DNA from 3 places in the Nocardioides sp. YIM B13467 genome. Region 1 is predicted to be linked to each of the others. Evidence: riboswitches for the same ligand, from Rfam matches in the RefSeq annotation. Region 1 holds a riboswitch; each other region holds the start of a gene.

What was found. A riboswitch is a leader RNA that binds a small molecule or an ion and turns the genes downstream of it on or off. The one in region 1 is predicted to bind cobalamin.
Region 2: it holds a riboswitch for cobalamin, as region 1 does, so the genes downstream of both, ACFX43_RS16925 (ABC transporter substrate-binding protein) here and ACFX43_RS15400 (ribonucleotide-diphosphate reductase subunit beta) in region 1, are expected to answer to the same signal.
Region 3: it holds a riboswitch for cobalamin, as region 1 does, so the genes downstream of both, ACFX43_RS24690 (prenyltransferase/squalene oxidase repeat-containing protein) here and ACFX43_RS15400 (ribonucleotide-diphosphate reductase subunit beta) in region 1, are expected to answer to the same signal.

The regions. Positions count from the first base shown of each region.
Region 1 covers NZ_JBHZPJ010000046.1:1,719,950-1,731,256, forward strand. Annotated here, with positions in the region: gene ACFX43_RS15385 (ABC transporter substrate-binding protein) at 1-512, opposite strand, end outside; gene ACFX43_RS15390 (ABC transporter ATP-binding protein) at 509-1,360, opposite strand; gene ACFX43_RS15395 (FecCD family ABC transporter permease) at 1,357-2,367, opposite strand; cobalamin riboswitch at 2,481-2,665, opposite strand; cobalamin riboswitch at 2,755-2,971, shown strand; gene ACFX43_RS15400 (ribonucleotide-diphosphate reductase subunit beta) at 3,103-4,122, shown strand; gene ACFX43_RS15405 (ribonucleotide reductase N-terminal alpha domain-containing protein) at 4,122-5,825, shown strand; gene ACFX43_RS15410 ((2Fe-2S) ferredoxin domain-containing protein) at 5,964-6,320, shown strand; gene ACFX43_RS15415 (cobalamin biosynthesis protein) at 6,308-7,234, opposite strand; gene ACFX43_RS15420 (cobyrinate a,c-diamide synthase) at 7,231-9,855, opposite strand; gene cobO (cob(I)yrinic acid a,c-diamide adenosyltransferase) at 9,849-10,463, opposite strand; gene ACFX43_RS15430 (VWA domain-containing protein) at 10,463-11,307, opposite strand, start outside.
Region 2 covers NZ_JBHZPJ010000046.1:2,054,328-2,059,109, reverse strand. Annotated here, with positions in the region: gene ACFX43_RS16940 (ABC transporter permease) at 1-235, opposite strand, end outside; gene ACFX43_RS16935 (sugar ABC transporter ATP-binding protein) at 232-1,758, opposite strand; gene ACFX43_RS16930 (NAD(P)H-dependent oxidoreductase) at 1,937-2,635, shown strand; cobalamin riboswitch at 2,664-2,851, shown strand; gene ACFX43_RS16925 (ABC transporter substrate-binding protein) at 2,905-3,945, shown strand; gene ACFX43_RS16920 (FecCD family ABC transporter permease) at 3,945-4,782, shown strand, end outside.
Region 3 covers NZ_JBHZPJ010000046.1:3,656,781-3,661,562, forward strand. Annotated here, with positions in the region: gene gatA (Asp-tRNA(Asn)/Glu-tRNA(Gln) amidotransferase subunit GatA) at 1-153, shown strand, start outside; gene gatB (Asp-tRNA(Asn)/Glu-tRNA(Gln) amidotransferase subunit GatB) at 150-1,643, shown strand; gene ACFX43_RS24680 (NYN domain-containing protein) at 1,775-2,533, shown strand; gene ACFX43_RS24685 (hypothetical protein) at 2,558-3,193, opposite strand; cobalamin riboswitch at 3,260-3,395, shown strand; gene ACFX43_RS24690 (prenyltransferase/squalene oxidase repeat-containing protein) at 3,461-4,534, shown strand; gene ACFX43_RS24695 (hypothetical protein) at 4,528-4,782, shown strand, end outside.

The DNA of each region.
Region 1 (11,307 bases):
ATGGTGCCGCGGTCACCGTCCTCCTGACGGCAGGTCTCACTGAGCAGGTAGGTGTCGATGCCCCGCTCCTGCACCATCTCGGGCACCAGGTTGCGCGACTCGCTGAACCCGTAGCCCCAGCCCGCGAACATCATCTGCGGGTCGAGGGCCAGCACCGTCTCCAACGTCGGGTGGTCCTCGCCCACGATCTCGAGCTCGTCAACCCGGTCCTCGGGGTAGGCGAGCTCGAGCAGCTGCTGGTCGCGGGCCAGACCGGTGACGGCGACGAGCTCCTCGCGGGCACCGACAGCCAGGGCGATGGAGATGATCCCGCCGTCGTAGGCGTACAGCTCGGTCACCGGCTCGTCGACCGTGAGCTCCTCACCGCAGTTCTCGACGGTGATCGCGCCTTCCCCCGCCTCGTCGACGGCCGCCTTCTCCGCCCCGCAGGCCGTGAGGATCGTGGCGCCGAGCGCGAGCGCGGCGAGACAGACGAGGCCGGGGCGTACGGATCTGGTGATGAGCTGAGTCATGCCGATCGGTCCTTCCGAGGATGGATGAGTAGATGGGGCTGGTCCAGATCTGGATGCGGCACCTGGACGGATCCCACGCCGAAGTGGTGCTCGACGCGGATGGTGTCGAGGACCTCGGCAGGCGGGCCATAGGCCACGACCGTCGCCGGGCCACTCTGTGGATCGCCGGCGGGCTCGCTGCCCTGCGGCCGACCGAGGACCGCCAGCCGGTCGAAGGAGCGAAGCGCCAGATCGAGGTCGTGGATGGTCGCGACCAGGGTCTCGGCCCGGTCGGCGACACTTTCAAGCAGCCGCAGCTGCCAGGCGACGTCGAGATGGTTGGTGGGCTCGTCCAGGAGCATCACCGGGCACTCCTGGGCGAGGCCGCGGGCCATCACCGCCCGGCGCCGCTCGCCGCCGGAGAGCCGGTCGCACGGGTCGTCGATGCGGTCAGCGAGGCCGACGGCATCGAGAGCCGCCCGGACGATCTCGCGCTCCTGCCGACCGCCTCGGGACCAGGGCCGGGTGCGGGGCACCCGGCCCAGCGCCACCATCTCACCGACGAGCAGCTCGGCAGAGACGACCTCCTCCTGGGGGACGTACGCCATCCGGCGGGCGCGTTCACGCGAGCCGAGCCGGGCGGTCTCGTAGAGCCGGCCGGTCTCGTCGGCGAGATGGGCCCGCCCGGCGCTGGGCCGCAGCACCCCGGCGAGGATGCGCAGCAGGGTCGACTTGCCCACGCCGTTGACGCCGACGATGCCGAGGCGGGTGCCCACCGGCACGTCCAGATCGACATCGCGGAGCACCTCGCGCTCGCCCAGCCGGGCGGCGACCCCGCGCAGCCGCAGCGCGGCCGGCGACCCGCTCATCTGTCACCGCCGAACCGGTACTGACCGCGGCCGAGCAGCAGCAGGAAGAGCGGCGCGCCGACGACGCCGGTGACCACCCCGAGCGGGATCTCCTGGGGGCGGGCCACCACCCGGGCGAGCACGTCGACCCACAGCAGGAACAGCCCGCCCCCCAGGGCCGCGACCGGGAGCACCACCCGGTGCTGGGCGCCCACGAGCAGCCGGGCCGCGTGCGGCACGATCAGCCCGACGAACCCGATCCCACCGCTGACCGCGACCAGGACCCCGACCAGCACGGCCAGCGCGACGAACAGAGTCGTACGCAGCGCCGCGACGTCGACGCCGAGCGCCGCGGCGGTCTCGGGGCCGGCGGCCAGCGCGTCCAGCCAACGGTGGAGCGCCAGCATTCCGAGGCCCAGGACGAGACTGAGGACCGCGGGCAGCCACAGCTTCTCCCAGCTGGCGCCACCGACACTGCCGAGCATCCAGAACATCACCGAGTCCGCCGCGCGCGGATCATCGCTCATGAAGACCAGGAACGAGGCGATCGCGGAGAGCCCCGAGGAGAGCACGACACCCGAGAGCACCAACCGGATCGGAGTCAACCCGCCCTGCGCGGTGGCCACCAGCCACACCAGCATGGCCGAGCCGACCGCCCCCAGCAGCGCGCCGCCGGAGACCGCATAGATGCCGAGGCCGCCCAGCGCCCCGGTGGTGATCGCCGCCGTCGCTCCCACCGAGGCGCCCGAGCTGATCCCGAGGAGGAACGGGTCGGCGAGCGGGTTACGGACCAGGGTCTGCATGCCCGCACCGGCGACGGCCAGGCCGGCGCCTACGGCGAGCGCCATCAGCGCCCTGGGGACGCGCAGCTCCCACACGATCACGTCCCACTTCCCCGGGGCGTCGCCCTGGAGCCGGTCGCCGACCGCCGCGATGACCTCACCGATCGGTATCCGCTCGGACCCGAAGGCCAGGGACGCGACGGCGCTGAGCGCCGAGGCGAGCAGCAGCCCAGCCACCAGCGGCACGAACGGGACTCGTCGTCTCCGGTCACGGCCACGGCGCGGGCTCAGGGTCTCGCGGGACGGCGTTTCCACGGCGGTCGGCCTCTCAGGTCCTCGGGACCCTGGTCGCGAGGGCCGTGACGTACATCTGAGCCGACAGGTTTTCGGACTCGGGTTCACCCGGTGACGCCGCCTTCCCAGGGACCCGGTCCCCAGTGGCTGCCTAGCGTCACCGTCGCCCTCACCGCTGCGCGCCAGTCCCGGATTCACACCGGAGTTCCCTGGCATCCATCAGGATGCGTTCGACTCGGCGCAGAGGCTAGCACGGGCCGCAGGTACGGCGTCGGGGAAGTTTCCGGCGACACGGCGGAACACAAGATCTAGGAAGTTGCATTGGTGTAATTCCCGCATATAGTGGTCCTCGCAGCTGGTTCTCCCACCTCGGCGACGGGGCGGGAGAGGCAAGAGGGAACCCGGTGTGAGTCCGGGACTGCCCCGCAGCGGTGAGTGGGAACGACCGCCGTCACGAAGCACTGGGAGCAAGCCGGCTCCTGGGAAGCGACGGCCACTAGGACCGAGCACGAGACGCCCACGAGTCCGAAGACCTGCCAGTGCCCACCTCATGGTGGGGTCCGCGACCTCGAGGGAAGGTCAGGGGATCGAGCGAGCACCACGTGACCGGGTCCGCCCGGCGCGCCGCCGCCGTCCTCCCTGCCCCGGCACGGATGCACGAGACATCCAGCGGGCCGCGGGGCCCGCGTGAGCAAGGGGGCATGGGGCTTGATCGACACCGAGGGTCTACCGATCCGCACCGAGAAGTCGGCGTACGTCTTCGACTATCCGATGGCCGAGGACCTGGCCAAGAAGCAGCGGAGCATCTTCTGGACCGCCGAGGAGATCCCGGTCGAGAACGACAAGCAGGACTTCCTGGTCAACATGACCGACGCCGAGCAGGCCGCGGTCAAGACGACGCTGAAGCTGTTCACCATCTACGAGCTGATCCTCGGCGGCGAGGTGTGGGGCGACCGGATCTTCCACGCGTTCCCGCGTCCGGAGGTCCAGATGATGGCCAACGCCTTCTCGTTCGCCGAGCTGAACATGCACGCGCCGTTCTACGCGAAGCTCAACAAGGTGCTGATGATCGACACCGAGGAGTTCTACGACTCCTACAAGAACGACCCGGTGCTGGCCGAGCGGATCCAGTTCGTGTGGGACGCGATCGCCGACGAGGACCTGCTCTACGCGCTGAGCGTCTTCACCCTGATGGAGAACTGCGTCCTCTACTCCAACTTCGCCTTCCTCAAGCACTTCCAGTCCGGCGGGAAGAACCTGCTGCAGAACGTGATCAGCGGCATCAACTTCTCCGCCCGCGACGAGAACCTGCACGCCACCGGAGGCGCCTGGCTGTTCAACACCACTCTCGACGAGTACGCCGCCACCGTCCCGGCCGACAAGTTCGAGGCCGAGCGCGACGACCTCTTCGCGAGGGTTCGCGGCGTCGCCGAGCACCTCTACGCCCACGAGGCCCGGATCGTGGAGATGCTCTTCGACCACGGGCCGATCGCCGGCATCGACCAGGCCGACTTGGAGACCTTCGTGAGGTCCCGCATCGACATGACCCTGGAGAACATGCGGATGGAGCCGCTGTTCAACGTCGGGGCCAACCCGATCGCCGAATGGTTCTACAACGGCATCAACGGCACCCAGTTCCACGACTTCTTCCAGGTCACCGGCAACGAATACAACCGCAACATCGGCGAGACGGAGTTCAGCTTCTAATGGGCAGCAACAGCAACTGGGAGGCGCTCTCCGCCGAGCGCAAGGCACTGCAGGCCGAAGGCATCGTGCCCGCCTTCATGACCACGGCGGGCTACGCCATGTTCAAGGCCAAGTACACCGTCGCCGACCAGAGCGTCCGGGAGCGCTACGAGACCATCGCCAGCACCGCCGGCGACCTCGCCGACGAGATGTACCCCCGCGAGGACGGCGTCTCCTGGACGGAGCGGTTCTTCGAGGCGATCTGGAACGGGTGGCTCTCCCCGTCGACACCGGTGCTGTCCAACCTCGGCACCGACCGGGGTCTGCCCGTCTCGTGCGAGGGGTCCTACGTCGAGGACTCGGTCTGGGGCTTCTACGAGACCCTCAAGGAGGCGGCGATCCTCTCCCAGAACGGGTTCGGGACCTCGGCGTACCTCGGTGACGTCCGGCCCCGCGGCGCGAAGTTCAGCGACAACGGCAAGGCCAACGGCGTGGTCCCGGTCTTCTGCAACTTCGTGGAGATGACCAACCAGATCAGCCAGGGCGCCACCCGCCGCGGCTCCTGGGCGGGCTACCTGCCGGTGGACCACCCGGACTTCTACGAGCTCGCCGATCTGATCTTCCGCGAGCCCGCCAACAAGAACGTCGGCTGGATCTTCAGCCAGGCGTTCATCGACCGGATGCTCGCCGGGGATCGCGACGCGCTCGAGCGCTACCAGCGAGTGCTGAAGATCCGGGTGGTGCTGGGCAAGGGCTACATCTGGAAGGTCGACACCGTCAACGCGGCGCAGACCGAGTCCTACCGCGCCAACGGGCTGGCCAACAAGGCCTCCAACCTGTGCTCGGAGATCACCCTGTTCAGCGACGAGGACCACTCCTACACCTGTGTGCTCTCCTCGCTGAACCTCTCGACCTACGACGAGTGGAAGGACCAGGACACGGCGTACGTCGCGACCGTCTTCCTCGACGCGGTCGCCGAGGCGTTCCTGCGCAAGGCCCGCACCATCCGCGGCCTGGAGCGGGCGGTGCGCTACACCGAGAAGGCCCGCAGCCTCGGGCTGGGCGTGATGGGCTACCACGACTACCTGCAGAAGCAGCGGGTGCCGTTCGAGTCGGACAAGGCGGCGGCGCTCAACAAGGACATCTTCGAGCGGATCTCGTCGCACGCCGACGCCGCGTCGCGGTGGATGGGCTCGGTCGCGGGCATCCCGGAGTGGTGCGTCGGACGGCGCAACTCCCACCTGATGGCCATCGCGCCGACGATGAGCACCGCGGTGATCGTCGGCGGCACCAGCCAGGGCATCGAGCCGTACGTCGCATGCGTCTGGAACCAGACCACCTCGGCCGGCGAGATGCCCCGGGCCAACCAGAACCTCGTCGAGGTCATGGAGGAGCGCGGGGTCTACGACCAGGCACACATCGACGACATCGTCGACCACGGCGGCTCGGTCCAGCACGTCGACTGGCTCGACGAGCACGAGAAGGACGTCTTCAAGACCGGCTACGAGATCGACCAGGAGATCCTGCTCGCCCGCGCGTCGGACCGGCAGGTCTACATCGACCAGGCCCAGTCGCTCAACCTGTTCTTCCAGGCCGACGCGACCCCGCAGTACATCAGCAAGATCCACAAGCTCGCCCTGCTCGACCCGAACATCAAGAGCCTGTACTACCTGCGCTCGCGGGCCGGCATCCAGGCCAGCAAGCAGACCCGCACTTCGAACTGACCACCTTCGACCGAGAGGCATGACCATGAACGAGACCCCGACCGCCACCGACGCCATCGACGACCTGACCTGGGACGACTGGAGCGATGCCGAGGTCTGTGCCATCGAGAACGGCCCTGACTGCGCGGCCTGCGAGGGATGAGCGAGCCGGCCGGGCGGCCGACGCTGACGGTCTGCCGCGGGTGCTGCTGTGGGACGGAGCGGAAGTCGCCCGGGGTGGACCACGCGGCCGTGCTCACGACGTTGAACGCAGCTGCTGGGGAGTCGGCGACCGTACGTGTCGCCGACTGCCTCGGCCCATGCGAGCGAGCCGACGTCGTGGTGGTCGGTCCCTCACCCGAGGGGCGGCAGCGCGGGGCGCGGCCGGTCTGGGTCGCCCGGGTCGGCACGGCGAGGGTGGCCGACGCACTGGCTCAGTGGACCCGCGCCGGCGGACCGGGCATCACTGAGGCACCGCCCGCGGTCCTGGCACGGGCCTTCCGTCACGGACGCTGAGTGATGACGGCGTACGCCGCCGCGACCAGAGCGGCGCCGATACCGACCCTGCGGGCGAGCGTGGTGGCGCTGACGACGTCGGCAGGGGCGGCATCGCGGCCGTCACCCATCACCGCGCGGTGCTCGATCCGGTTGCCGTAGTAGCGGTTCGTGCCGCCGAGGCGGATGTCGAGGGCGCCCGCGAAGGACGCCTCGACGACGCCGGCGTTCGGGCTCGGGTGCCGCGCGGCGTCGCGGCGCCAGGCCTCCCACGCCTGCCCGGCCCGCGACGGCGCGGCGGCCAGCGTGAGCAGGCCGGAGAGGCGCGAGCCGGGCAGGTTGAGCACGTCGTCGAGGCGGGCACTGGCCCAGCCGAAGCGCTCGTAGCGGTCGTTGTGGTGGCCGACCATCGCGTCCAGGGTGTTGGCGGCACGGTAGCCGAGCAGGCCGGGTACGCCCGCGACGGCTCCCCACACCAGCGGTGCGACCACGGCGTCGGAGGTGTTCTCGGCGACGCTCTCGACCACAGCCCGGGAGACCTCGGAGGCGTCGAGCTTCTCGGTGTCGCGGCCGACGAGGTGGGTCAGCCGCTGTCGCGCCGCCGGGAGGTCGGCGCGGTCGAGATGTTCGTGGACGGCCAGGGCCTCGCGCTCGAGTGAGCGGCCGCCCAGGACCGCCCAGGTCGCGGCCGCGGTCACCAGGGTCGTCCCGATCCGGCCTTGAGCGAGTCGCCCCGCGGCGGCGCCCAGGACGACCGCTCCGCCGACCAGCGTCGCTGTGTGGAGGACGCCTCGGGCCCGGTCGTCCGCGTACCAAGTGCGCTCCGCCTTCATCGCGACCGTCCCGAAACCGGCGACCGGGTGGAATCGCCGCGGGTCCCCGAGCAGGCGGTCCAGCGCGAAGCCGGCCAGGAGCCCGACCGCCCGCGGGTTCACGAGACTGCCCGGGTCTGGCGCAGCGCGGCCAGGAGCTGGTCGGTCGGGCCCTCGGGGCGTACCGCGATCCGCACCCAGTCCGGGCCGAGCCCGGGGAAGGTGTCGGCGCGGCGTACGGCGATGCCCTGCTCGCGCAGAGCCTCACGGACTCCGGCGCCCGGGCGGGCCAGGACGAAGGAGGCGGCCGAGGGGACGTACTCGATCTGCTGGTCCCGTAGGCCGGTCTCGAGATGGTCGCGCCAGGCGGTGATCCGCTCAGCGCGCTCACGGGCCTCGGCACTCGCCCGCTCGGTGGCGCAGGCGAGCATCGCGGTGGCCGCCGTGGCTGAGACCGACCACGGGGTACGTACCGCCTCCAGGTCGCTGATCGCGGCGGCGTCGCCGACGACGTAGCCGGCGCGTACGCCGGGGATCGACCAGTGCTTCGTCAGGCTCCGAATCACGAGCAGACCCTCGGTCCGCTCCGCGGTGAGGGTCTCGGGCTCGCCGGGAACCGCGTCCATGAACGCCTCGTCGACCACGACCAGCCGGCCGGGCCGGAGGAGGGCGCGGAGGGCCTCGGCCGGATGGAGCGCACCGGTCGGGTTGGTCGGGTTGCCGACGACGACCAGGTCCGCGTCCTCGGGCACCGTCGCCTGGTCGAGCGCGAACCCGTCCTCGGCACGGAGGCGCACCTCGGTGACGGTGTGTCCGGCCTGCTCGAGCGCCGCGTGGGGCTCGGTGAACTGGGGGTGGACGACGACCGGCCGCCGCCATGGCCTGGCCCGCGCGACCAGCGTGAACGCCTCCGCCGCCCCCGCCGTCGGGAGCACCTCAGCACGTTCGCGGCCGTGGTGCTTGGCCAGCGCTGCCCGCGCCGGCTCCTCGTCGGGGTAGGCCGCCGACGCCAGCGACTCGTGGAGCGCCTGGTCCAGCCATTCCGGCCGCTCGCCGGGGTAGACGTTCACCGCGAAGTCGAGCAGCCCATCCCCGACCTCGACGTCCCCGTGGTGCCGCAGCGGATCCGTCAGCGGGCCGTCCGTAGTGGCGGGCATTTTCCCGCCATGGCGGGATTCTGCGGCCGAACCGGCGCTCATCGCGCCGCCCTTCCCCGCCATGGCGGGAAAGTGCGGCGACGCACCATGAACCGCCGTCGCAAACCGCGCCGCCAGCTTCGGATGACCGGCCCAATGCACATGCAGGTACGACGCATGCAGCGTCTCCGACGCAAACCCCGTCAGGGTCGAACCGTCACCCCCGCCTGCCGAGGCGTCACGTGCGTCGGCCGAGGCGTCACGTGCGTCGGCCGAGTTGGCACTTGTGGGGCGCGAAACTCGACTTTCGTCGTCCAGAACTGACGTCTCGGCCGACGCAACTGACGTCTCGGCCGACGCAACTGACGTCTCGACAGACCATGCGGGCTGGAGACCCGCGGCGGGGGTCGTTGTGGTGCGGTGGAACTCGTGGCCGGTGACCTGCTCGCCGGCACGGGTGAGGAGGGAGTCCGAGGCGGCGGTGGCGACGGGGTATCGCAGGGTGAGGCGCTCGCTCATGGCCGCGTGCGCGGGGACGGCGCCGGCCATGGGTACGCCGTCGAGGGACTCGGCCAGATAGAGGAGCCCGGCGCACTCGGCGACGGTCGGCACTCCGGCTGCGACCGCTTCGCGGAGGTCGCGGAGGAGGCTCGCGTTGGCGGCGAGGTCGGCGGCGTACATCTCCGGGAAGCCACCGCCGAGGTAGATCCCACGCGTGCCCTCGGGGAGCACGGGATCGGTGAGCGGGTCGAAGGAGCGTACGTCGCAGCCTGCCGCCTCCATGAGTTCCTCGGTCTCGGGGTAGCGGAACGTGAAGGCACGGCCACCCGCGACCGCGACGACGGGACGGTCCCTGCCGGGCGAGGCATCGGTCTCCAGCGCCCTGGCCGGGTCCCAGGCGACATCGTCGAGGTCCGGAGCCGAGCGGGCGACGTCGAGCAGAACGGAGAGGTCGAGGTGAGCGGCAACCTGCTCCCCCAGCCGCTCGATCAGCGCGACCGACTCGTCACGCTCGGCGACCGGGACGAGGCCCAGGTGACGCGACGGGGAGGCGAGCGACTCGTCGCGCGGAAGCATGCCGAGCACCGGCAGCCCGACCTGCTCCAGCGCTCGCCGGATCTCCTCGGCGTTGCGCCCCGGGGAGCAGCGATTGAGCACGACTCCCCCGATGCGTACCGACGGGTCGAAGGCCGCCATCCCGGCGGCGATCGCGGCAGCGGAGCGGGACATCCGGGCGACGTCGAGGACCAGGACGACCGGCGAGGAGGTCAGCGCTGCGACGTGGGCTGTGGAGGCGAAGCCGTCGGTGCCGAGGCGGCCGTCGTAGAGGCCCATGACTCCCTCGATGACGGCCACGTCCGCCCCGGCTGCACCATGCAGGAGCAGCGGCACGACCCGCGACTCCCCCACCAGATGCGGGTCGAGGTTGCGTCCCGGACGCCCGGTGGCGAGCGCGTGGTAGCCCGGGTCGATGTAGTCCGGCCCGATCTTGTGACCGCTGACCTCATGCCCGGCGGAACGCAGCGCCGCCATCAGCCCGGTGGCGATCGTCGTCTTCCCCGAGCCGGTCGAGGGAGCAGCGACCACCAGCCGGGGCAGGGTCACCATTCGATGCCCCGCTGGCCCTTCTGGCCGGCGTCCATCGGGTGCTTGATCTTGGTCATCTCGGTGACCAGGTCCGCGACCTCGAGCACGGCGGGGTCGGCGTCGCGGCCGGTGATCACCACATGCTGGCGGCCCGGCCGCTCGGCGAGGACGGAGGCGACCTCGGCGGCGTCGACCCAGCCCCACTTCATCGGGTAGGTGAACTCGTCGAGGACGAGCAGGTCGTACGTCTCCGCGGCCAGGCACCGCTTGATCTCGGCCCAGCCCTCGACGGCGTCCGCGGCGTGGTCCTCGGCGTCACCCTGCTTGCGGCTCCAGGACCAGCCGGAGCCCATCTTGTGCCAGTCGACCGGACCGCCCTCGCCGGTCTCCTCGTGCAGCTTCCCGAGGCGCTCGAGCACGGTCTGCTCGCCGATGCGCCACTTGGCCGACTTCACGAACTGGAAGACCCCGATCCGCCAGCCCTGGTTCCAGCCGCGCAGCGCGAGCCCGAAGGCGGCGGTCGACTTTCCCTTGCCGGGGCCGGTGTGGACCATCACCAGCGGCCGGTTGCGACGCTGGCGGGTGGTGAGCCCGTCGTCGGGTACGTTCAGCGGCTGTCCCTTCGGCATCAGGCAGCGCCCCTTCCCATGGTGGATCCGGTGAACCCGTGGACGGCGGAGGTCAGCGCCTCGGCGCTCACCTCGGCGACCGGCACGTGCTCGGCGCCCAGGTGCACGGCCAACTGGCGGGCCAGCCCGAGCCGCATCGGCCCGCTCTCGGAGTCGATGACGACCGTGGTGACGCCCAGACCGGCGACGTACGCGGCGGCCTGCTGCGAACGCCGGACGGCGTCCTTGCCGTGGGTCTTGGAGTTCGCCCTACCGTCGGTGACGACCACCAGCAGCGGCCGCAGATCCGGGTCACGCAGGTGCTCGCGCTGGAGCACACGGGCGGCCTCGAGGAGGCCTTCGGCCAGCGGCGTACGCCCTCCGGCGGGCACCTCGTCGAGACGTGCCGCGGCGAGGTCGACCGACCCGGTCGGCGGCAGCACCAGCTCGGCGCCCTCGCCCCGGAAGGTGATCATCCCGACCTTGTCGCGGCGCCGGTAGGCGTCGAGCAGCAGCGAGAGGACAGCGGCCTTGACCTGCGCCATCCGCTTGCGCGCGGCCATCGACCCGGAGGCGTCCACGCAGAAGAGCACCAGGTTGGCCTCGCGGCCCTCACGGACCGCGGTGCGGAGGTCCTCGATCCTCAGCTCGACCTTCGCCGAGGTGCGGTCCCGGGAGCTCTGCTTGCCGGCGGCGGCCTTGAGCGTCTCGACGAGGTGGAGCGAGCCACGGGTGCTGACGCTCGCGCCGATCCGGCGGCCGCTGCTGCCGATCGCCTTGCTCCGGCCGCCGGTGCGGCCCGTGCCCAGGCCGGTCACGGTCAGGAGGCGGGGGCGGTACGCGGCCCCTGCGGCGGTGGTCGAGG
Region 2 (4,782 bases), 330 kb from region 1:
CCATCGCCTGGCCGATCGCCAGGCACACGAGGATCGCGGGGGTCAGGGTGAGGTCGCGCCAACCATCCGTGCTGAACAGGAAGTTGGGGTTCACCGCCGTGGTCACCACGAGCAGCGCGATGAAGGCGACGGCGATGCCGGTCTCGCGCTGCTTCAGGAGCCAGGTCAGCCGGCTGGCTGCTCGGTGGCGTGGCTGCGGCGCGGCCGGGGCAGGCGCGTCGAGCGTGGTGGTCATGATGCCTCGCTGACGTTCAGGGTGGTGGAGTGGTGGGCCGTCGCCGCGCGCATGACGGCCTCGGGGGTCGCCTCCGCGCGGCTCAGCTCGGCCGTCTGGTGACCCTCGCTGAGGACGATCACGCGGTCGGCCATACCGAGCACCTCGGGGAGCTCGGAGGAGATCATCAAGATCCCGAGACCCTCCTGGGCGAGGGTCGAGAGCAGGCGGTGGACCTCGGACTTGGTGCCGACGTCGATGCCTCGGGTGGGCTCGTCGATGATCAGCACCTTGGGCCGCGTCGAGAGCCACTTGGCCAGGACGACCTTCTGCTGGTTGCCGCCCGAGAGCGTGCCGGCCAGGGTGTCGAGCGTCGCGGCCTTGACCTCGAGCCGGGCAGCCCAGTCGGCGGCCGAGCGGTTCTCGATGCCGGTGCTGATCAGCCCGGTGCGGGCGAGCCGGCCGCTCGTCGGGAGGGTGATGTTGCGCGAGATCGGCGCCTCCAGGACGAGACCGTGCTGGCGGCGGTCCTCGGGGACGAACGCCAGCCCCATCTCGATCGCTCGTCTCGGGTCACCCGGCGGGACCGGCCGGCCCTCGAGGGTGACCTCGCCGCTCTCGTAGGGGTCGACGCCGAAGATCGCCTGCGCGACCTCGCTGCGCCCGGCACCGACGAGGCCGGCCAGGCCGACGATCTCGCCCTCGCGGACGGTGAGACTGATGTCCTGGAACAGGCCGGTGCGGGTGAGGCCCTTGACCTCGAGCAGGGGCTTGCCGACGGTGGCCTCGAGCTTCGGGTAGAGGTCGGAGACCTCGCGACCGACGAGCCGCTGGACGATCTCGTCCTCGGTGACCGCCGAGATGGGGTCGGTGGAGATGTAGGCGCCGTCGCGCATCACCGTGATCGTGTCGCAGAGCGCGAACACCTCGTCGAAGCGGTGCGAGATGAAGACGACGGCGCAGCCCTGGTCGCGCAGCGTGCGCGCCACGCTCATCAGCCGCTCGACCTCGTTGCCCGACAGGGCGGCGGTCGGCTCGTCCATGATCAGGACCTTGGCGTCGAGCGAGAGCGCCTTGGCGATCTCGATCAGCTGCTGGTCGGCGATCGAGAGGCCCTCGGTCGGACGGTCGGGCTCGATCGGGACACCCAGCCTGGCGAAGAGCTCGACGACCTCGGTGCGCATCGCGGCGCGGTCGATCTTGCCCCAGCGGTTGGTCGGCTGGCGTCCCATGAAGATGTTCTCGGTGACGGAGAGGTCGGGGAAGAGGGTCGGCTCCTGGTAGATGACCGCGACCCCGGCCTGCTTGGCGTCGGCGGTGTTGCGGAAGTCGACCTGTTCCCCGGAGAGCAGGTAGTCGCCGGCGTCGCGGCGGTAGAGCCCGGCGACGATCTTGACCAGGGTCGACTTCCCGGCACCGTTCTCCCCCACGAGCGCGTGGATGGATCCGGCCTCGACCCGGAGGCTTCCGGACCGGAGGGCGCGTACGGGGCCGAACGACTTGGCCACGTCCCGCAGCTCCAGTGCGGCGGGTGTGTCCGGCATGGGCAGCTCCTCGAATTGAAAGGTTTCAAGCCTGGTTTACGCTAGTGATGGCAATCACATACGTCAACACTCTGAGGCCGCTAATTTGAGCGAGATCCGGACTTTGTCATCAGACCGCGTCGGCGCCCGCCCGCATCCGGGCGGGAATCCCGCCGCGTCAGACGGCGTTCAGGGCCCCATGCATGCACTCTGGGTATGGGCACATCCGCACGCGTCATCACTCAACGGACGGCTGCGCGAGGTCGGCGTGAACGCGCTCGGCGCGGCCGGCTGGAGCGTCGACGAGATCGACCTCTATCGAGAAGGTTTCAATCCACTTCTGGTGGAGCGGGGCGAGGCCGACGTACGCCGCCACCAGGACCGGCTGCGGGAGGCCGATCTGCTCGTCGTGCAGTTCCCGCTGTGGTGGTACTCGGTGCCGGCCATCCTCAAGGGCTGGATCGACCGGGTCTTCGAGTCGGGGTTCGCCTTCGACGTACCGGATCCGGAGACCGGCAAGCCGCTCAAGTACGGCAAGGGCGGCCTGGTCGGCAAGCGCGCGCTGACGATCGTCACCGCCGGTGACCGCGCCGCGACCCTCGGTCCGCGCGGGATCAGCGGCGACATCGAGGACGTCCTGTGGCCGTTGCTGCACGGCACGTTCTGGTACACCGGGATGGACCCGCTGCGCCCGCACCTGATCACCGATACAGACACCATCGACGCCCAGGTCATGGCGCGGATCGAGGCCGACCTGAGCGTACGCCTCGAGGGCGTGATGACGGAGCCGCGGATCGACTACCGGCCGATGGCCGAGGAGCACTACGACCACACGATCAGGCTCCACGACTCGGTCTCGCCCGGAGAGGACGGGCTGAGCGCCCATCGCGAGGGCTGAGGTCGTCCCCCACGCGGGCGGGGCCGCCTGCTACGGTCTTCTGGCCAGCCGCTCGGGACGTAGTCCCGGCACGGGAACCCGGTGAGAGCCCGGGACTGACGCGCAGCGGTGTGGGTGACGGACGGGACACTGTGCCACTGGGCCCTCGGGCCTGGGAAGGCGTCTCGCGCCGGTCGATCCCGAGTCCGAAGACCTGCTGGCCCTGCAGCAGACCGCTGCCGGTCAGGACGGGCGACGCGCACCAGCCCGCGACCCGCTCGAGGACCGACGTGCACCCCTCCCGCACCATCCGAACGTTCACCGCGAGCACCGTCCTGGTGCTCTGCTCCGCGCTGGCCGGCTGCGCCGCCGACCAGCCCTCCGGCACACAGCAGGCAGCCGCCGACACCGCAGGCTACCCGCTCACCCTGACCAACTGCGGGCGCGAGATCACCATCGAAGCACCGCCCGAGCGCGTCGTCTCGCTCAACCAGGGCTCCACCGAGATCCTGCTCTCGCTCGGTCTCGCCGACCGGATGGTCGGCACCGCGACCTGGACCGACCCGGTGCTCGACTCGCTGGCCGCGGACAACGAGCAGGTGCCCCGGCTGGCCGAGAACGCGCCCTCCTACGAGCGCGTCCTGGAGGCCGAGCCGGACTTCGTCACGGCCTCCTTCATCAGCACGCTGGGCGAGGGCGGGGTGACCACACCCGAGGACCTGGAGAAGCTCGGCGTCGGCTCCTACCTCTCCCCCGCCGAGTGCCTCAAGGACAACGAGGGCGATGACGACGGCACCCGCCACGACCCCCTCGAGATCGACACGATCTTCCAGGAGATCACCGACCTGGCGCGGATCTTCGGCGTCCCCGAGCAGGGAGAGGAGCTCGTGGCCGACCTGTCGAAGAGGCTGGCGACCGCCCGGACCGAGGCACCGACCGGTGAGGTGAGCGCGATGTACTGGTTCGCCAACTCCGAGTCGCCCTATCTGGCCGGCTGCTGCGGCGGCCCGGGGATCATCGGCCGCACCCTCGGCATCGAGAACGTCTTCGACGACACCACCGACGAGTGGCCGCAGATCAACTGGGAGACCGTCGCCGAGCGCAACCCCGATGTCATCGTCCTCGGTGACCTGACCCGCAAGAGCCAGACCGCCGAGACCGCGCGCGCCAAGATCGACTACCTGAAGAGCAACCCGGTCACCGCCCGGATGGAGGCGGTCCAGAAGGATCGCTTCGTGACGCTGTCCGGTGCCGAGCTCAACCCCTCGATCCGCACCGTCTACGCGGTCGAGAACGTCGCGGACCAGCTGGCCGACCTCGACCTCCGCTGATGTCCGTACGCCTCCCCCGCGCCGGCGTCCTGCTGGTGGCGCCGCTGGTGGTGCTGGCCTCGGTCGCCGGCGCCATCACCGTGGGGCCTTCCGACCTGAGCGTCGCCGACGTCTACGGCGTCGTCGCCGACCGGACCGGGCTCGGGCTCTCCGACCTCACCCTGCTCCAGCAGAGCATCGTGTGGGACCTGCGGCTGCCGCGTACGTTGCTGGCGGGGATCTGCGGGGCCGGACTGGCGATCTGCGGCGTGATCCTGCAGTCGCTGCTGCGCAACCCGCTCGCCGACCCGTTCGTGCTCGGCATCTCCTCGGGAGCCTCCACCGGGGCGGTCGCGGTCGTCGTGCTCGGCGTCGGGTCGGGCGCGATCGGTCTCTCCACCGGGGCGTTCGCGGGTGCGCTCGTCTCGTTCGCACTCGTGCTGCTGCTGGCCTCGCTCGCCGGCGGCACCACCGACCGGCTCGTACTGGCCGGCATCGCCGCGACCCAGCTCTTCTCGGCACTCACGTCCTTCATCGTGTTCACCTCGGCCGACGCCGAGCAGACACGTGGGGTGCTCTTCTGGCTGCTCGGGTCGCTCTCCTCGGCGAGCTGGACCGACGTACTCGTCTGTGGGGTGATCGTGCTCGGCGGGCTGCTCTGCTGCATCGCGGGCGCCGGGTGGCTGGACGCGTTCGCGTTCGGCAACGACGCGGCCGCCTCGCTCGGCATCGACGTCACGCGCATCCGGGCCGTGCTCCTCGTGCTCACGGCGCTGATGACGGCCGTCATCGTCTCCACGTCCGGGGCGATCGGCTTCGTCGGGCTGGTCCTGCCCCACCTAGCCCGTGCGCTGGTCG
Region 3 (4,782 bases), 1.9 Mb from region 1:
CCGGCCGGGGTCTCCGACGTGGACGGGCTGCCCGTCGGCGTACAGCTCCTGGCTCCGGTCCTGGAGGACGCCCGTCTCTACCGCGTCGGTGCCGCGCTCGAGGGCGCCATCGGCCCGGTGCTCTCGATCGACAAGCTGGAGGTGGCCCGATGACGGAGACTCTCGTCCCGTTCGACGAGGTGCTGGAGCGCTACGACCCGGCCTTCGGGCTCGAGGTGCACGTCGAGCTCAACACCAACACCAAGATGTTCTGCGGCTGCCCGGCGACGTTCGGCGGCGAGCCGAACTCCCAGGTCTGCCCGACCTGCCTCGGCCTGCCCGGCTCGATGCCGGTCGTGAACGCCAAGGCGGTGGAGAGCGCGATCCGGATCGGCCTCGCGCTCAACGGCTCGATCGCGGAGTGGTGCCGGTTCGCCCGGAAGAACTACTTCTACCCGGACATGCCGAAGAACTTCCAGACCTCGCAGTACGACGAGCCGATCGTCTACGACGGCTACCTCGACGTCGAGGTCGAGGGGGAGACCTTCCGGGTCGAGATCGAGCGTGCCCACATGGAGGAGGACACCGGCAAGACCACCCACATCGGTGGCGCGACCGGCCGCATCCACGGCGCCGACTACTCGCTGGTCGACTACAACCGTGCGGGCATCCCGCTGATCGAGATCGTCACCCGACCGATCCTCGGCACCGGTGCCAAGGCGCCGCTGGTGGCGAAGGCCTACGTCGCCGCGCTGCGCGAGATCCTGCTGGGTCTGGGTGTCTCCGACGTACGCATGGACCAGGGCTCGATGCGCTGCGACGTCAACCTGTCGCTGTCCCCGAAGGGGTCCGGGACGTTGGGGACGCGGACCGAGACGAAGAACGTCAACTCGCTGCGCTCGGTCGAGCGGGCCGTACGTTTCGAGATGTCGCGCCACGCCGGCATCCTCGACGCGGGGGAGGCGATCTTCCAGGAGACCCGCCACTTCCACGAGGACACCGGCACCACCTCGGCCGGCCGGGCGAAGTCGGACGCCGACGACTACCGCTACTTCCCCGAGCCCGACCTCGTCCCGGTCGCGCCGTCGCGAGAGTGGGTCGAGGAGCTGCGCGCGAGCCTGCCGGAGCGCACTGCCGACAAGCGGGCCCGCCTGCAGGTCGAGTGGGGCTACTCCGACCTGGAGATGCGCGACGTCTGGGCCGCCGGCGCTCTGTCGCTGATCGAGGCGACGGTCGCCGAAGGAGCCTCCGCACAGGCCGCCCGCAAGTGGTGGATGGCCGAGCTCTCCCGCAGCGCCAACGACCGTGGCGTCGAGCTCGCCGAGCTCGGGGTCACCCCGGTGCAGGTCGCCGAGGTGCAGAAGCTGGTCGACGCCAAGACGCTGACCGACAAGCTGGCCCGCCAGGTCTTCGAGGGTCTTCTGGCAGGTGAGGGCACGGTCTCGGAGATCATCGACGCCCGCGGGCTCGCCGTGGTCTCCGACGACGGCGCCCTCGGTGCCGCCGTCGACGACGCCATCGCCGCCCAGCCCGCGGTCGCCGAGAAGATCCGCGGCGGCAACCAGGCCGCGGCCGGTGCGCTCATCGGCGCGGTGATGAAGGCGACCGGCGGCAAGGCCGACGCCAAGCGGGTCCGCGAGCTGATCCTGGAGAAGCTCGCCTAAGACTCACGCCGAGTCGGCTCGTCCTGACATCAGAATCCGCCGAGTCGGCGCGTCATGACGCGCCGACTCGGCGGTGGTTTTGGTCAGGATGAGCCGACTCGGCGGTGGGTGGCACTGGCAGACTGTCCGGCGTGACCGAGCCCTTCCGCATTGCCCTGCTCATCGACGCGGACAATGCTCCCGCGTCCAAGATCGACGCCATCCTGAACGACCTGGCCGAGTACGGCGAGGTGACGATCCGCCGGGCCTACGGAAACTGGACCAAGTCCGAGCTCAAGGGGTGGATCGGGGAGCTGCACGACGCCGCCATCCGGCCGATGCAGCAGTTCGACCTGACCGCCCACAAGAACGCCTCCGACATGGCGCTCGCCATCGACGCGGTCGAGCTGCTGCACGCGGCGGTGCCGGACGCGTTCGCGCTGGTCTCCTCCGACTCCGACTTCACGCCGCTGGTGCACTACCTACGGGAGAAGGGTCGCGCGGTCTACGGCTACGGCCGGGAGAAGACGCCGGCGCCGTTCAAGAGCGCCTGTACCCGGTTCACCGTCGTGGAGAAGCTCGGTGACACCGAGGAGGAGACCGAGGCCGACACCGAGCCCGGGACGCCGCGCACCCGCAAGCCGTCGTCGTCGGCGACCAACGGGCAGCTGCTGAAGCGCAACGCCCGGCTGATCCAGCTGCTGCGCAACTCCATCGCGGCGGCCGCAGACGACGACGGCTGGGCCCTGGTCGGCACCGTGGTCTCCCGTATCCGCAACCAGTCCTCCGAGGACCCGCGCAACTATGGCTACGCCACCTGGACCAAGCTCATCAAGGCGATCGACCTCTTCGAGCTCAAGGACGAGGGCACCTCGGCGATCGCGGTCAGCGACAAACGCACCAAGAAGTGACGTACGCCCGTCCGGGCCACATGGCTAGCGGGTCTGCGCGGAGGCCGGGCGGGCACATCTGATGCCCTTGGGCACCGACCCGTGGAGGTGCTTCAGCGCGGCCTTGAAGTCGCGGCAGCGCTCGGTGTCCTCCTTCTTGTTGTAGGGATAGCCGATCGCCGCGTTGACCCCGCCCATGTCGAGGGCGTCGGCTAGCGGGTTGATGTCGCGGGCGACGGTCCAGTACCACCGCGAGATCGGCGCGCTGTAGTCCAGCGACCGGGCGAGCTCGGGGCGGCGGCGAAGGTCGATGTCGAAGTAGGCGCCGGCGTCGGTGTAGTTGGCCTCGCCGGTCAGCTGGATGTAGCCGCGGCCGGTGAACTTCCGCTTGTCGCGGCCCTTGGCGTCGTGGTGGAAGGAGCTCTCGTTGGCGAGCGTGGTCAGATACGCCGCCTGCCGGTAGGCGGTGGTGATCCTGGCATCGGCCATGGCGCGGTTGAGGCTCGGCAGCCCGGTCTCGACGGTGCTCCGGTCACCGACCTTCTCGCCGAACATGGCGACCAGATCGGCGTACGTGACCGATGTCCGTGCCTCCTCCGCGCCGGCTGTCGTGGTCGGGCAGAGGGCAAGAAGGGTGGCCGAGATCGAGGTTGCGACAAGGCCGAGAATCCTGTGGCGCATGGGGACAGAGTGACTGCTCGGCGGCGATCCCGCAAGCAGGGCTCGCCCGGCATAGGATTGCCCCGAATTAGCAGAGCCTCAATCAACACACGCCGTGGTGGGGGAAGCCGGTCGAATCCCGGCGCTGACCCGCAACCGTAGGCCCAGGCACCAAGAGTGTCCTGGGCGAGCCGGAGCACCTGCCGACGGACGCGTACTGACCTGACGCTGTCGTGGAAAGCAGCGGGTCGGCCCTGGGCCTTCCCGACGAACAGCGCGGAAGGAACCATGAAGAAGACCGTCCTCGGTGGCATCGCCGCCGCCCTCGCCCTCACCTCGCTCGCCGGCTGTGGCGAGAAAGCCGTCGAGGAGGGGGAGAAGCCCACCTACGACGCCAAGGTGTCCACCTCGGTGGCCGACTGGCTCGTGGCCCAGGCGCCGGAGGGCGTGGCCCGCAACGCGCAGTACGGCACCGACGACTTCGGGCTCAGCGCCGACATCGGGATCGCGCTGGCAGAGGTCGGTGGCTACGACGAGGAGATCTCCACGATCGCCGCGGCCGTGATGGAGAACAAGAAGGCCTACACCTCGCCCGGGTTCGGCACCGTCACCTCGGCCGGGGCCACCGCGAAGGCGCTCGTTCTCCAGCAGAACGTCGACGCCTCCGACCCCGGCCTGCTGAAGCAGCTCGAGGGCACGGTCGCCGCGAGCGGCCGGATCGCCGACGAGCTCGACCCCAAGGACAAGAAGGCGGCCGACTACTCCAACACCATCGGACAGTCGTACGCCGTGTGGGCGCTGAACAACGCCGAGAGCAAGGAGGCCGCGGCCGCGACGGAGTTCCTGGCCGGGCAGCAGTGCGAGGAGGGGTGGTTCCGGGTCACCTTCACGGCCGACCCCGCCGCCGCTGACCAGACCTGCGACGCCGACCCGAAGGCCGCCCCGGACGCCGACGCCACCGCGTTCGCGCTGATCGCGCTCTCCTCGGTGGCCTCCCCGGAGGCGGAGAAGGCCGTCGCGGCCGGCGTGGAGTGGCTGAAGGAGACCCAGGCGGAGGACGGGTCGTTCAAGGCCGCGACCGGCAACATCGCCAACTCCAACACCACCGGCCTGGCCGGGTGGGCGTTCGGTCGCGCCGGTGAGACCGACGCCGCGGAGAAGGCGGCGAGCTGGGTCGCCGACCACGTCGTGACCTGTGGCGAGGACGCCGGCGCGGTGGCCTATGACGACGCCGCGCTGACCGAGGGCAACACCAAGGGCCTGACCAAGGAGTCCGAGGGGATGTACCGCCTCGCCGCCGCTCAGGCGCTGCCGTCGCTGGTCTTCCTGCCCAAGGATGCGACCGCGAAGAGCTCGTGCTGATCCTGCGGTCCTCGTTGGTGGCCCTGGCGATCCTCGCCGGGGCCACCGCACCTGTCTTCACCCCTGTCTCCGCCTCGTCTGCGGCATCGTCCGCCGAGGCGTGTGACGGCGTCACCGTCGTCGTCGAGCCCAACGCGTTGGGTGGCGGTCCCGAGGTCACCTGTGTCCAGCCCGAGGAGGGTGACACCGGCGCCGATCTCTTCGAGAAGGCGGGGCATCCGCTCACCTATGTGACCTCGATGCCCAGC